One region of the Sporosarcina sp. P20a genome, then DNA from elsewhere that is predicted to be linked to it. Evidence: a T-box and tRNA genes for the amino acid it is inferred to sense, from the RefSeq annotation. Region 1 holds a T-box; the other holds one or more tRNA genes.
What was found. The T-box of region 1 lies ahead of ileS (isoleucine--tRNA ligase). A T-box ahead of a tRNA ligase gene usually reads a tRNA of that ligase, here a tRNA-Ile.
Positions count from the first base shown of each region.

Region 2: it has a tRNA-Ile gene. The T-box ahead of ileS (isoleucine--tRNA ligase) is inferred to sense a tRNA for this amino acid. The anticodon was not compared.

Region 1 is NZ_PDYT01000006.1:10,414-18,117, forward strand. Features, by position in the region: gene CSV72_RS07815 (uracil-xanthine permease family protein) at 1-611, opposite strand, end outside; gene pyrR (bifunctional pyr operon transcriptional regulator/uracil phosphoribosyltransferase PyrR) at 632-1,180, opposite strand; gene CSV72_RS07825 (RluA family pseudouridine synthase) at 1,407-2,312, opposite strand; gene lspA (signal peptidase II) at 2,312-2,788, opposite strand; gene ileS (isoleucine--tRNA ligase) at 2,928-5,687, opposite strand; T-box leader at 5,792-6,012, opposite strand; gene CSV72_RS07840 (DivIVA domain-containing protein) at 6,055-6,621, opposite strand; gene CSV72_RS07845 (YlmH family RNA-binding protein) at 6,721-7,497, opposite strand; gene CSV72_RS07850 (YggT family protein) at 7,567-7,704, opposite strand, start outside.
Region 2 is NZ_PDYT01000005.1:121,861-129,564, reverse strand. Features, by position in the region: tRNA gene CSV72_RS07760 (tRNA-Val) at 89-164, shown strand; tRNA gene CSV72_RS07755 (tRNA-Thr) at 179-254, shown strand; tRNA gene CSV72_RS07750 (tRNA-Lys) at 263-338, shown strand; tRNA gene CSV72_RS07745 (tRNA-Leu) at 361-442, shown strand; tRNA gene CSV72_RS07740 (tRNA-Gly) at 452-523, shown strand; tRNA gene CSV72_RS07735 (tRNA-Leu) at 540-628, shown strand; tRNA gene CSV72_RS07730 (tRNA-Arg) at 645-721, shown strand; tRNA gene CSV72_RS07725 (tRNA-Pro) at 751-827, shown strand; tRNA gene CSV72_RS07720 (tRNA-Ala) at 834-909, shown strand; tRNA gene CSV72_RS07715 (tRNA-Met) at 935-1,008, shown strand; tRNA gene CSV72_RS07710 (tRNA-Ile) at 1,015-1,091, shown strand; tRNA gene CSV72_RS07705 (tRNA-Ser) at 1,107-1,199, shown strand; tRNA gene CSV72_RS07700 (tRNA-Met) at 1,290-1,364, shown strand; tRNA gene CSV72_RS07695 (tRNA-Asp) at 1,367-1,442, shown strand; tRNA gene CSV72_RS07690 (tRNA-Phe) at 1,490-1,565, shown strand; tRNA gene CSV72_RS07685 (tRNA-Gly) at 1,571-1,644, shown strand; tRNA gene CSV72_RS07680 (tRNA-Ile) at 1,649-1,725, shown strand; tRNA gene CSV72_RS07675 (tRNA-Asn) at 1,727-1,801, shown strand; tRNA gene CSV72_RS07670 (tRNA-Ser) at 1,809-1,899, shown strand; tRNA gene CSV72_RS07665 (tRNA-Glu) at 1,907-1,978, shown strand; gene CSV72_RS07660 (TraR/DksA C4-type zinc finger protein) at 2,224-2,964, opposite strand; gene CSV72_RS07655 (1,4-dihydroxy-2-naphthoate polyprenyltransferase) at 3,122-4,033, opposite strand; gene CSV72_RS07650 (isochorismate synthase) at 4,271-5,647, shown strand; gene menD (2-succinyl-5-enolpyruvyl-6-hydroxy-3-cyclohexene-1-carboxylic-acid synthase) at 5,640-7,361, shown strand; gene menH (2-succinyl-6-hydroxy-2,4-cyclohexadiene-1-carboxylate synthase) at 7,351-7,704, shown strand, end outside.

The DNA.
Region 1 (7,704 bases):
AGAATACCGATGAAAGCGGAGTAGATATATCCAACTACTATACCTATGAGAACTGGCATCAAGCTGATAATTCCTTTAAAGAACATCAAGCAGAATACTGCCGAAGCCAGTGTTACTAAAGCCGCAGAAAAGTGTAAGCCACTGTATACATCCGCTCCGTTAACATTAATCGTGCTCGCCATATTAATAGCTGTCGGTGCAATGGCCAATCCGATGACCATAATGACAGGTCCCACTACGATAGGTGGTAATAACTTCATAATCCAGTTGTAGCCAGTTTTATAAATCAGTAACGATATAATCGCATAGACCAATGCCACGAACATACTACCGATCATTGCACTGCCGATTCCGCCAGATTGTGTCGCCATCTGAATCGGTACAATAAAAGCGAATGAAGAGCCTAGATAGGCTGGTACTTGAAACTTTGTCACGATAATAAATACGATCGTTGCGATTCCACTCGTTAATAGAGCGATGGCAGGGCTTAAACCTACTAGTTGTGGTACTAAAATTGTAGCCCCAAACATGGCGAACATATGCTGTAAACTTAGTGCCAGCCAGCGAATAGGTTGCGGTTTTTCATGTACATCCAATACTTTTACACTCATCTATCATTTCCCCCAGCCGCTTATAATGTTCGTGTGTGAATGGTAACTCCATCCGTCCCATCTTTTTCAATCACACTCACTACTACTCGTTCTTCATTTGAAGTCGGGATATTCTTTCCGACAAAATCCGGACGTATCGGTAATTCGCGATGACCTCGGTCTACTAATACAGCTAGCTGTATGGAAGAAGGTCTTCCTAAGTCCATGATGGCATCTAATGCAGCCCGAACCGTCCTACCTGTATAGAGAACATCATCTACAAGGATGACTTTTTGATTCGCTACATCATGTTCAATATCTACCTGTTGTACAAATGCTTCTCCTTGCTGATTCTTTAATTGAAGATCATCCCGGTACAATGTGATGTCCAGTTCACCTGTTTTAATAGGTTTACCTTCAATCAGTTCAATTTTATCTGCTAGGCGATTCGCTAGTATCGCACCTCTTGTCTTGATGCCAACTAATATACAGTGATCAATGCCTCGGTTCTTTTCAATAATTTCATGGGCAATGCGTGTGACCGCCCGTGCGATAGCTTGTTCATCTAGTATTTCTGCTTTTTCCGTCATATCATTAGATCCCCTTTCCTTTTACCTTTTTTTATAAAAAAAGCCCTCCAGTCAGAGTAGACTGGAGGGCGGACGTGCAGAAAAAAGCATACATCGATACTTACCGCAGTAAGCTATCATGTAATTCCGTGCAACCTTCCCAGCCTCACAGGACTGACGTTAAAGGTATCGCTATTCAATTGCTTAATAGAGTATACAACTCGTAATAAGCGTTTGTCAACGCTTATTACAAACGTAATTCATCGAGTAATTGTTTGTAATTTTCAGGTAACGGCGCAGTAAACTCCATATATTCACCTGTTGTCGGATGATCAAAACCAACAGTACCCGCATGTAGTACTTGACCGCCAAAATCAATTGTTTTTCTCTGACCGTATTTCGGGTCTCCTACAAGGGGATAACCAATATATTTCATATGCACACGGATCTGGTGAGTTCTTCCTGTTTCCAGGCGGCATTCAACCAATGTATATGCGCCAAAACGTTCAAGAACCTTAAAGTGTGTAACTGCATTTTTCCCCTCATCCACAACCGCCATTCGTTGACGATCACGTTTGTCACGCCCGATTGGTGCATCTATTGTACCGTTATCATGCGGAATATGTCCGTGAACTAAAGCAGTATATACACGATTAACTGATTTAGCAACGAGCTGATTAACTAATGAAACGTGCGCTTTATCATTTTTGGCTACCATCAATAACCCCGAAGTATCTTTATCAATACGATGCACAATACCAGGACGCAAGACACCATTAATACCTGACAAATCTGTTACTTGGTGCATCAATCCGTTCACTAAAGTTCCACTCACATGACCTGCTGATGGGTGAACAACCATTCCGACCGGTTTGTTGACAACCAATACGTCTTGATCTTCATAAACGATTTCAAGATGTAAATTTTCAGCTTCTACATCATACTCTTCCACTTCTGGTAGCTCGACAATGACTTGATCGTCTGTTTTCACTTTATAGTTCGGTTTAACTGAACTGTCATTTACCTTAATATGTTCATCTTTTACCCATTGCTGGATTTGCGTACGTGACCAGTCCGGTTGTAAAGTAGCCAATGCTTTGTCTATTCGATTACCTGTAAGTTCTTCTGTTATTTCATATTTAAATCTTCCCATTACGACACCTTTTTCTTTTTCTTTTTTTCATCAAGCACTACGTGTAACAAAATAAGTATGACAGCAATTGTCAGCGCGGCATCTGCCACATTAAATATCGGAAAATCATAATTTATAACAGGAATCAAGACGCTAATGAAATCTACTACTTCTCCTCTTACCAGCCGATCGATAAAGTTCCCTATCGCACCGCCTAGCAATAACATTAGACTCACACCTAGTAGTCGATCCTTTTCACCTTCTGTATGGAAGAAATAAATTATAGCTGCTACAACTACAATGGTCACAATAAAAAATAGCCACATCTTCCCTTCAAGCATTCCCCATGCAGCACCACGATTACGGTGAGATAGCAATGAGATATAAGGATCCAGAACAGAGATATGTTCACCTAACTCCATATTTTTTACGACTAGCCATTTCGTCAACTGATCCAAGCCAACGATCAGTGCAGCGATTGCATAATAAACGATCACTTCATTACCCTCCGTCCAGCTAATTTCTTCTTTAGTTTACCACAAAAACTCGTCTTCCATTACGTTTGTTAGTCCCGCTATGTAAAAAAAGCCATCATCATCCACGAATGAATGATGATGGCTGTAACATCAAAATTGCTTACGCATAGTTTTCTTTCACAACAGTCGCGCATCGTGTACATAGTGTCGAATGTTCTGCATCTTCTCCAACTGTTTCAGAGATTGTCCAGCATCGTTCACATTTTTCACCTTCAGCAGGTTCTACCAAGACCGTTGCATTTTCTAGTTTCAATGCATTCGGCAACTCTGCATCTGTACTCTCTTCAAAGTCCGAGACGATGAAGAATTGTGCGAAATCAATATCCTCTGCTTGCAAAATACCACGTTGAGCTTCAGGCAATACAACAGTAACTTTTGCCTCCAAAGATTTCCCGATTACTTTCGCGTTTCGTGCTTCTTCAAGAGCTTTCAAGACATCATCACGAATATCCATCAAGTTATCGAAGCGCTCACGAAGCTTGTCCGCTACTTCGCCTTTATGTTCAGCTTCAGGCATATCCGTCAATTGGACACTATCTTCTTTAACGTACTGAATATATTTCCACATTTCGTCTGCTGTGTGTGGCAAGATTGGCGTGATGAGCTTGACTAGTGTAATCAAGGTATCATGCATCACCGACTGCATTGCACGACGATCTGGTTGATTCTCAGCTTCGATATAGACTACATCTTTCGCAATATCCAGGTAAAGCGAGCTCAATACACCTGTACAGAAATTATTGATTGCGTGGTAGACAGTAGGGAACGCATACTGCTCGTAAGCTGTAAGCACTTCCTCAGTCAAATCTTGCAACTTCACATAGACGTACTGATCAACTGCACGCATATCATCAAATGCTACACGATCTGTAGCTGGATTAAAGTCGGCTACGTTACCGTGCAAGAAACGAATTGTATTACGGATCTTACGGTAGACTTCTGAAACTTGCTTAAAGTTCGAATCAGACACACGAACATCAGCTGTATAATCTACAGATGATACCCATAGACGCACGATGTCTGCGCCAAGTTGATTGATGACTTTTGAAGGGACGATTACATTCCCTAGAGATTTACTCATCTTACGGCCATTTTTGTCCAATGTGAAACCATGGCTCAAGATGCCCTTGTACGGTGCAATACCATTGATCGCTACGCTAGTCGTCAATGACGAGTTAAACCAACCGCGATATTGATCGGAACCTTCAAGATATAAATCTGCCGGATAACGAAGGTTATCACGTTCATCAAGTACACCTTGATGTGTTGTTCCAGAGTCGAACCAGACATCCATAATGTCCGTTTCTTTCGTGAACTCGCCATTTGGACTTCCTTCGTGCGTGTAGCCTTCAGGTAATAGTTCTTTTGCAGAACGTTCGAACCAAACATTTGATCCATGCTCACGGAATAAATCTGCTACATGACTGACCGTTTCATCTGTCAGAATTACTTCGCCATTTTCCGCATAGAATACCGGGATTGGAACACCCCATACACGCTGACGAGAAATACACCAGTCGCCACGGTCACGGACCATATTGAATAAACGCGTTTCACCCCAAGAAGGTGTGAATGTAGTAGTACGAATTGCTTCGAGTAAATCACTTCTAAACGATTCAATAGAAGCGAACCATTGTGCAGTCGCACGGTAGATGACCGGCTTCTTTGTACGCCAATCATGCGGATACGAGTGAGTGAAGAATGACAACTTTTGAAGCGCTCCGACTTCTTCCAGTTTTTCAGTCACTGCTTTATTCGCATCTTCATAGAACATACCTTCGAAGAACGGTGCTTCTTCCGTCATGACACCGCGGTCATCAATTGGAGATAATGCATCGATTCCGTATTGCTTACTCACGTAGAAGTCATCTTCACCGTGACCTGGTGCTGTGTGAACACAGCCTGTACCAGCATCTGCAGTAACATGCTCACCTAGCATAACTAATGAATCACGATCATAGAATGGATGTCTCGCAACGATGCGATCAAGCTCTACACCTTGAATTTCCTTTTCGATTGAGTACTCTTCCCATTCCAGTTCTTTCGCCAAATACTCCACTAAGTCTTTTGCTACTACAAATTTCTCATTTTGTACTTTTACTACTGCATACGTAAATTTAGGATGAACAGAAATTCCTAAGTTTGCAGGAATTGTCCAAGGCGTTGTTGTCCAGATCAGGAACTTCACATCATGATCCAGTACACCTTTTCCGTCTTGGATTGGGAAGCTTACATAAATAGATGCAGACTTTTTATCCTGATATTCGATTTCTGCTTCTGCCAACGCTGTCTCACTTGAAGGTGACCAATAAACAGGCTTTAATCCTTTATAGATATATCCTTTTTTAGCCATTTCACCAAATACTTGAATTTGACGAGATTCAAATTCAGGCTTCAACGTGATATATGGATTGTCCCAATCTCCGCGAACACCTAAACGTTTAAATTGCGTACGTTGATTGTCGATTTGTTGAAGTGCATACTCTTCACACATTTTACGGAATTCAGCCGTGCTCATTTTCTTGCGATCGACTTTTTTATTTACAAGTGCTTGCTCAATCGGCAAACCATGTGTATCCCACCCCGGTACATACGGAGCACGGAAGCCAGACATTGATTTATAACGAATGATAAAATCTTTTAATACTTTGTTAAGTGCGTGACCCATGTGTAAGTCACCGTTCGCATAGGGAGGTCCATCATGCAATATGAAGGACGGACGATCTGCAGTACGTTCCTGCACTTGCTGATAGATATTCTTTTCATTCCACTCTTCCTGCATTTTCGGCTCATTATTTGGCAGGTTGCCACGCATAGGGAAATCAGTTTTTGGCATAAGCAATGTATCTTTATATTCCATTATAATTCCTCCTTAAAATATGGGTGATTCATTTTTTCTGTAGAAATGAAATCAACTAGTTCCAGGCACTCTTACGCTTGAGAAATCAGAAAAACCCCATCCCAAAAAGGGACGAGGTTCATTCTCGCGGTACCACCCTACTTGCAATTGCATAAAGCAATTGCCGCTTAGACACTAATAACGGCAGTGTGATACCGAGAACCAAGATTTACATAAAGGTTCTAGCTCAGGAGTGATTTTCCTTTTTGATGTACCACCGGGCTTACACCGCCCCCGGCTCGCTATGGGCAATATCAGAAAGTACTCTTTCCGTCAACGCTTCTTCGTTTTGATTTACTTTTCATTATAAAAATGTGTTCGGAAGTTGTCAAGCTTCTTCCTTCTTCTTAACTAGTTCTTCGTCTAGACTGTCTACATTCGGAATATCTAACTCTTGCTCAGCTACACTTTCTACGCTGGATGTATCCAACTCATACTTCAATAGGTCGTCCCAATCTTCTGTATTGATCATATCAAGTTGTGCTTCTACCATCATCTTGAAACGGCTTTTGAATACTTTTGACTGTTTCTTCAACACTTCCACTTCAAGAGCAATCTTTCTTGCCTGCGCGAGTGCGTCATTCACAAGACGGTCTGCATTCTTTTCTGCTTCGGAAATGATTAACTTTGATTCTTGAATAGCATTTTTACGAACGTCTTCTGCAGCTTCTTGTGCAATTAGAATCGATTTTTGCATCGTTTCTTCTATTAAATTAAAGTGAGTAATCTTTACTTCATTATCAGAAACCGTTTTTTCAAGATCTTCATTTTTCTTTAGTACATTTTCATAGTCTTTCATCAGTTGTTCTAGAAAACCATTCACTTCATCTTCATCATAGCCACGAAATTTCGTATTAAACGTTTTGTTATGTATATCCGTAGGGGTTAAAGCCATAATACGCTTTCTCCTTTCAGTATGCTTACATAGTTCACAGTGTGATTGTGTTTACTACTTGATTAAACACTACTTTTCTTAATTTATCAAGGATTCAATTCAGACTAGCGCACCGATCATCACCCGAATTTTATCTTTCTTTGTACGGCCTTCGATACTCATGATTCTAAAGCGGCCATATCCTCTGATGGATAGAACATCATATTCTTCTACTTCAAATGCTTGTTGATCAATCATAGCCCAGTTCACTTTTACTTTCTCCGCCTTAATAAGTGACGAAGCTTTAGCTCTTGAACTGTTTGTTAATGCCGCTACAACTACATCCAAACGCAATGAACTGACAATATGAAGCTCTTCCGTCCACTCTTCTTTTACATTGATGAAGTCTTCTGTGATCAGAACTGGCTCTACCGAAACTTTCACTTTGCCGACTTGGGTGAAATGGACATGGATGTATTCAGACACTTCCTGAGCAACCGCAAATTGTACTGCTTCTTCGGTTAGTTGAATATCACCAAACCGCGAACGCTCAATTCCAACAGACAGTAAAGATCCAAGTAGTTGGGAATGCTTCATTGTGACGAATTTCTGCGGATAGTTCACCTTATATATACTGATTTGAAAATCCTCTTTGGTCGGAGTGTAATAATCAGGGTAGATTAACACACGCTGGCGTTCCGCATCGTGAAAACCACCTTCAGCCGTCAACGTAAGATCTGAATTCCTCACAATTGATTCTGTTATGAAGCGCTGACGTGGATCCATAAACTCAGTTAGCTTAGGTGCGTACGTATCTTCTACTTCTTTAACCCAACTATTTACTTTTTCAATAAACGGTTGTTCTTCTTTACGAAAATGTTGAAATATCGAATCCATTCTATTTCTTCTCCTTATATAAAAAAATCCCCACCTTGTGAGGATTTCCAATTTCAGTTAAGGTTATACTTAATTTACTAATGCTTGGAAGATCATTAAATAAATCTGACCAATCCCTCGGCTAATTAATTGTAATGATAGTAATGCAACAATCGGTGAAAAATCAATCATACCAAATGGCGGTATGAACTTACGGAAAAAACCTAA
Region 2 (7,704 bases), on a different contig from region 1:
TCTTAAGATTCACACTGAGTATTTCATACATAATCTAGTGATCATTTAGAACAAGAACATACTATTTTTAAAACTAATATTATACCCAGGAGGATTAGCTCAGCTGGGAGAGCACCTGCCTTACAAGCAGGGGGTCGGCGGTTCGAGCCCGTCATCCTCCACCATATAATCTACACCTGCCGGTGTAGCTCAACTGGTAGAGCAACTGACTTGTAATCAGTAGGTTGAGGGTTCAAGTCCTTTCGCCGGCACCACTTAGTACGAGCCGTTAGCTCAGTTGGTAGAGCATCTGACTTTTAATCAGAGGGTCACAGGTTCGAATCCTGTACGGCTCACCATTATTTTTTGCCGAAACATATCGCGGGTGTGGTGGAACTGGCAGACACGCTAGACTTAGGATCTAGTGCCTTCGGGCGTGGGGGTTCGACTCCCTTCACCCGCATTTATTTATGCGGAAGTAGTTCAGTGGTAGAATACGACCTTGCCAAGGTCGGGGTCGCGGGTTCGAATCCCGTCTTCCGCTTTTAATTTCCACTCTTGCCGGGGTGGCGGAACTGGCAGACGCACAGGACTTAAAATCCTGCGGTAGGTGACTACCGTACCGGTTCGATTCCGGTTCTCGGCACCATTTAATTTCATAATATGCGCCTGTAGCTCAATTGGATAGAGCGTCTGACTACGGATCAGAAGGTTGTGGGTTCGACTCCTGCCAGGCGCGCCATATTTCTTAAAAAACTCATTTTACATAGTCGGGAAGTAGCTCAGCTTGGTAGAGCACTTGGTTTGGGACCAAGGGGTCGCAGGTTCGAATCCTGTCTTCCCGACCACTTATTGGGGCCTTAGCTCAGCTGGGAGAGCGCCTGCCTTGCACGCAGGAGGTCAACGGTTCGATCCCGTTAGGCTCCACCAATAAATCACACGGCTGACTAATTGCAGCGGCGTAGCTCAGTTGGCTAGAGCATACGGTTCATACCCGTAGGGTCGGGGGTTCAAATCCCTCCGCCGCTATCCTAAGGACCTTTAGCTCAGTTGGTTAGAGCAGACGGCTCATAACCGTCCGGTCGCAGGTTCGAGTCCTGCAAGGTCCACCAGATTATTTAATTCACGGAGGAATACCCAAGCCCGGCTGAAGGGATCGGTCTTGAAAACCGACAGGGGTGTTAAAGCCCGCGGGGGTTCGAATCCCTCTTCCTCCGCCATATTTACTTTAACAATAGCTTTACTTTACTAAGTAGTTATGTTAAGATAATAAAGGCGTTAAGTATTAGAAAAAGAAACATTTGTATTATCGCGGGGTGGAGCAGTGGTAGCTCGTTGGGCTCATAACCCAAAGGTCACAGGTTCAAATCCTGTCCCCGCAACCAATGGTCCCGTGGTGTAGCGGTTAACATGCCTGCCTGTCACGCAGGAGATCGCGGGTTCGATTCCCGTCGGGACCGCCATTTTATACATACGCTTTGAAAAGCGTCTTTCTAGTAGTAACAAATGTGGCTCAGTAGCTCAGTCGGTAGAGCAAAGGACTGAAAATCCTTGTGTCGGCGGTTCGATTCCGTCCTGAGCCACCATAAATGCGGGTGTAGTTTAGTGGTAAAACCTCAGCCTTCCAAGCTGATGATGGGAGTTCGATTCTCCCCACCCGCTCCAATAGGGGCCTATAGCTCAGCTGGTTAGAGCGCACGCCTGATAAGCGTGAGGTCGGTGGTTCGAGTCCACTTAGGCCCACCATTCCGCAGTAGCTCAGTGGTAGAGCAATCGGCTGTTAACCGATCGGTCGTAAGTTCGAGTCTTACCTGCGGAGCCATTTTTATGGGGAAGTACTCAAGTGGCTCAAGAGGCGCCCCTGCTAAGGGTGTAGATCGCGAAAGCGGTGCGAGGGTTCGAATCCCTCCTTCTCCGCCATATTTTTGGCCCCTTGGTCAAGCGGTTAAGACACCGCCCTTTCACGGCGGTATCACGGGTTCGAATCCCGTAGGGGTCATACATAAAAAAAGGTATTGCACAACTGTGCAGTACCTTTTTTCTATTATCCAATTAAGTTATGTAGAAAGCAACTGAGAGTAATATGAAGGGGATATGCATTAAAGTTGTGCCTAGCTAGCTTCCACTTTCACTCTTTAAACAGATAGTAAATTTTATGCTAAGTCTACTGTACTTATGGAACGAAAGCACGTAAAAAAACAGTACGTTCTACAAGGAGTACTTGTATGACGTACTGTTTTAAAATTACTTATCTTCCTCTGCATCAATATAGCTGTCACGTTCTTTATAAGGAATGTCACCCAATGGTGATTCAATACCTTCCTCATCCAATTCATCTTCATATCTGATCGCTTGTTCATTGTGCACAAAGCCGGCTGGTTCACCTGTAATGTCAAACACTGCAAACTCTTCATATTCTTCAACGCTATCTTCATTTTCTTCATCGTACAGATCATCATAGTCCCGATTTTTATTACCTGAGAAGTCTGAAGGAGTTTCAGATGTGCCGGACTGGGCGATTTCTTGAAAGCTATCTTCGTAATCTATTGCGTCTCCTTCCCTTCGTGCTGCAAATGAATTGGGGTCCGCCATCTTTAATAAATCATCTTCAACCGGTCGATCAGTCGGAACATCTTTTTGCGCATCTTCAATACACACAGTAGTGTAAGGTATGGCTTCTAAGCGCTCTACTTGTATTTCCTTACCACAAACCTCACATGTGCCGTACGTGCCGTCTTTGATAGCTTGTAGTGCGTTCTGGACTTTCTCCAGTTCACCTTCAGCGTGTGTGTTGAGTGCCATGTCCTTTTCACGCTCATATAACTCTGTTCCCATATCAGCGGGGTGATTATCATACATCGATAATTCGCCTACATCATCTTGTGCAGTTTTAACAATCTCCGTCTCATTTTCTGTTTCAGTCAAACGATCTTCCATAGCTCGTAATTCTTTTTCGAGTTGTTGAATTTGGTTAGTTGTTAACAATATAGTCACGACCCTTTCTATATGGCTTTCTTAGTTGACCAATGCAGTCCGAGAAAGCTTTCTTATTTCAGTCTTTCCCTGTTTACAAGCTAGGGTAAACCTTTACAACAAAAAAACGTCCACTTTTTTCAGTGTGGACGTTGTTGATACAATTTATTCAGATGAAGTGAGCAATGAGAATGCCAATACCAAGTAGCAGTCCAAACAACGTATTGGTCACGCCTGTATCTTTCATTGCTGGCATGACTTGAATGGGTTGTTCATACGTGCGGAATGTTTTCGTAGCATGTAGCGGTTTTGGAATGCTCAGTAGTACGAGTAATGCCCATGCAGACACATGGCCTGTCACAACGAGTGTAATGATCCATGCATACGACACGATGAAAAACGTAGCCAATATCGTTACAGCATTTTTTCGTCCTACGAGAATCGCCATAGTCTTTCTGCCGCCCTTAGTATCTTGTACAATATCTCGAATATTATTTGCCAACATAATTGCTCCGACTAATAGCATGCTTGGAACAGATAACAAGATTGCATTGCCAGTGACAGTTCCTGTTTGAATGTAGAATGCAATCAAAATTAATAGCATCCCCATGATGAATCCAGAAACCAGCTCGCCGAATGGAGTGTAAGCGATCGGGTAGGGTCCGCCCGTATACAAATAGCCAATTAACATAGCAACGGACCCCACAGCAGCAAGCCACCAGGACGTTTCCATACAAATGTAAATACCGAGAAATACAGATAAGCCATACAGAATGAGTGCTAAATTTAATACGGTCTTAGGCTGTACGCCATTGCGGACGATTGTCCCGCCAATACCAATTGAGTGTTCATCATCGAGTCCTCGTTTGAAATCATAGTATTCATTGAACATATTTGTAGCCATCTGCAAAAATAAACTGGCTACAAGCATCGCTAAAAATAGTGGGAAATGAAGCGGACCGTATTGTAGCGCAATCATGGTACCTAAAAAGACAGGTGCAAAAGCGGCAGTCAATGTATGTGGGCGTGTCAGTTGCCACCAAACTCTCCAGCCAGTATCGGTTTCTATTGTGTGTTGCACGGGTAATCTCTCCTTATATATGTAGTCATCATCTGATAGTATACAACAAAAACAAGCGGTTAGGTAAGAAGAGACAATGACAAAAGATATTTGTCGAATGCTCACCTATACAGCGAGACATTATATATTAAGTACAGCGTCCAATGTGCTAGAATAGAGGTACTTATCGTTCAGAGAAATGATGTCTGAACGTAAATTGTCGAAAAACATATAGCATGATGAGAAGGAGAGAGTGGGATGATTCGGAAATTAACCGATCGAGAAAAGACGGTTCCGGCAACAAGCGCTGAATCTCGTTTTTTTACGGAAACATTAGAAGTTGAAACGCTAAGTCCGCTTGCTTTTTTTGAAGCAGGCCTTTCACATTATGGTGAGCATCGTTTCTTCTGGCAGAATGCAGACAAGACGGTAAAACTTGTCGGTTTAGGTCAGGCTACAGTTTTAACAGCGGAGAGGGATCGTTTTCAGTCGATATCTTCACAATGGGTAACGTTATGTGAAGGGTTGATTAAAGAAGAAAAAGATATTGATCCGGTGTTGTTTGGAGGGTTTTCTTTTGATCCTCATACACGCCAAGATGATGAATGGAGTGCTTTTCCAGCCGCTTATTTCACTGTGCCTTTATTCCAACTGAAAATAGAAAAAGGTAAAACGTATGTGTCGATTAATTATATTACGGAAGAACCGCAAGCGGCAGCAGACTTTGAAGCATTGCGTCACGAACGTGACCGTTTGATCCATATTGCACAAGTTGACGAATTCACTTTCCAAGGAAAGCCTAACGTGATCAAACAGACAGAATTGGCTACGGACCGTTATATGGATGCTGTAGAGCACGTGACATCACATATTAAAGCGCAAGAGGCAGAGAAAGTCGTCATTGCACGTAAAATAAAATTGACGTTTGAAGAAGAATTCCAAAAGGCTGCTGCGTTGCATACGATTACGAATGAACAGTCCGCTAGTTATCACTTCGGACTGCAAATTGGCGATGAAATGTTTTTCGGTGCAACACCGGAGAGACTGGTTGAGATTTATAATGGACATGCATATTCTGCATGTGTAGCGGGTTCTATTGAACGTGGAAAAACGTCCCAAGAAGATCAGCGGCTTGGGGAAGTGTTGTTACGAGATAAGAAAAATCGTGAAGAACATCAGTATGTAGTCGATATGATTACACAAGTCTTTGCGGAATTTTGTACATCATTACGAGTAAATAAAACACCAAAGCTCTTGAAAGTACGGGATATCCAGCATTTATTCACTCCGGTTGAAGGAGAGCTTGCGCATGACATGGATATATTTCGTTTAGTAGAAGCACTTCATCCGACACCTGCTTTAGGTGGAGTTCCACGTCAGAAAGCGCTTGAAATTATTCGGGAAGAAGAGCAGATGGACCGCGGCTTTTATGCAGGGCCGATTGGATGGGCGGATTCTGCGGGTAATGGAGAATTTGCGGTAGCGATCCGTTCAGGACTGCTAACGGGCAATGATGCTTATTTGTATGCGGGCGGTGGTATTGTAGCCGATTCTACACCAACGGAAGAATATGCGGAAACATGGGTGAAATTCCGTCCTGTGTTGCGCGCGCTCGGAGGCCGTTTACATGAATGATCACGAAACAGGATTAACGAGTTATGTGCTCCGCTTAACAGATGCGCTTATACGGCAAGGAGCAACCAAGGCGGTTATAAGTCCTGGCTCTAGATCGACACCTCTTGCGTATGCGTTTACGAACTCTGAAGACATGCAGACTTATATGCATACCGATGAGCGTTCAGCAGCTTTTTACGCACTTGGTTTAGTAAAGGCGACTGGACAACCGGTTGTCTTACTATGTACGTCAGGAACAGCCGCATCGAACTATCACCCTGCAATTACAGAAGCGTTTTATGCAAGACTGCCGTTGATCGTCATAACAGCGGATCGTCCGCATGAATTACGTGAAGTCGGTGCTCCACAGGCGATTGATCAAATTCGCATGTTTGGAGAGCACGTCAAAGATAGTGTCGACTTCCCTGTGCCTGAAAACAGAGAAGACATCTTACGATACATGGAACAACGTGCAGTTAGACTTCTTTCCGTTGCCAAAACTGCACCTCAAGGGCCTGTGCATTTAAATGTGCCGTTTCGTGAGCCATTGCTCATTGACTTGGAAGCCACAGCGCCTGTTAGTCGATTCCAGCAACAGTTAGTAGGGGAGCTCGCTGTAACGAAAGAAATGAAAACTGTACTTGAATCGGCCATTGCGCAAGCGAAAAAAGGCATAATCGTAATGGGCGAGCAACCGACGACTCTAGATAAAGAACGTTTCTGGCAGTTCGCTAGAGCACTTCAATGGCCTGTACTATGTGATCCATTGTCCAATCTACGCTCACAAGTACCGACAGACTGTGACGATCTTTGTATTGATCAGTATGATGCGTTGCTAAAAAGTGAAGTATTTGCTGAAAATGTGCGACCTGATTGTGTCATACGATTTGGTCCGCAGCCCATTTCTAAACCATTACTGTTGTTTTTGAAGAAGACTTGTCCAGAAACGTATATCGTGGTCGATGATTCACCAAATTATCGTGATCCGATTGGTCTGACTACTCATCATTTGCAAGTGAGTGCAGCGAGTATTTGGCAGCAAGTGCATGTACCAAGCGAGCAAACAGAGTATACGAAACAATGGACTAGAGCCAATCAAATTTCCGCAGATGTAATGAATGAAGATCAACATTTCAATCAAGATGAAGGTCACTTCGTTCGTCAATTTATTGCCAATTTACCTGATGGCTCTGATGTAGTCTGCAGCAGCAGTATGCCAATTCGGGACTTGGATACTCATTTTCAAAAGACGAATCGCGATATTTCTTTGTTCTGCAATAGAGGAGCAAATGGGATTGACGGGGTAGTTTCGACTGCCCTTGGTATTCAGGAAGGTCGTCAACGCCAAACCTATTTATTGATTGGTGATTTGGCGTTTTTACATGATGTTAACGGATTAATTATTTCCCGTTTACAGCAAACTGATTTGACGATTGTTCTTATTAATAACAATGGTGGCGGGATTTTCTCCTATTTGCCACAAGCGTCTATTGAACATCATTATGAGCAATTATTTGGAACTCCAACTAATGTAACATTCGACCATATCGCGGCGATGTATGAAGCGCAATATGATGCGGTAGAAACGACACCAGCATTTGAACAGGCGATGCAAACAGCTAAAACGGCTAATCTACGAATTATTGAAGTAGCAACAGTGCGTGCAGACAATGTGGAAGCTCATCGCTCCGTATGGCGGGAAATCGCGAAGAGGGTGGAACGCATTGACGACTGAAGTGTTGACGATCAGAGGTATTGACACGCATATTGCACGGTACGGAGATGAACGGTTGCCGCCAATTGTTATGTTGCATGGATTTACAGGTTCGACTGCTACTTGGCAGCAAACGATTGAAGAGCTTGTGACAGATTATTATGTAGTCGCAGTCGATTTAATCGGGCATGGCAAGACGGAAGCGCCCGAAACGGTGAACCGCTACAAGATGGAAGAGCAGATTGAAGATTTGTATGAAGTCTTGCAGAAGCTTAAAATAACCAAGCCGATTCTGCTTGGTTATTCGATGGGCGGGCGTATCGCACTAGGCTATACGGCAACGCATCCTGACAAAGTAACGAGT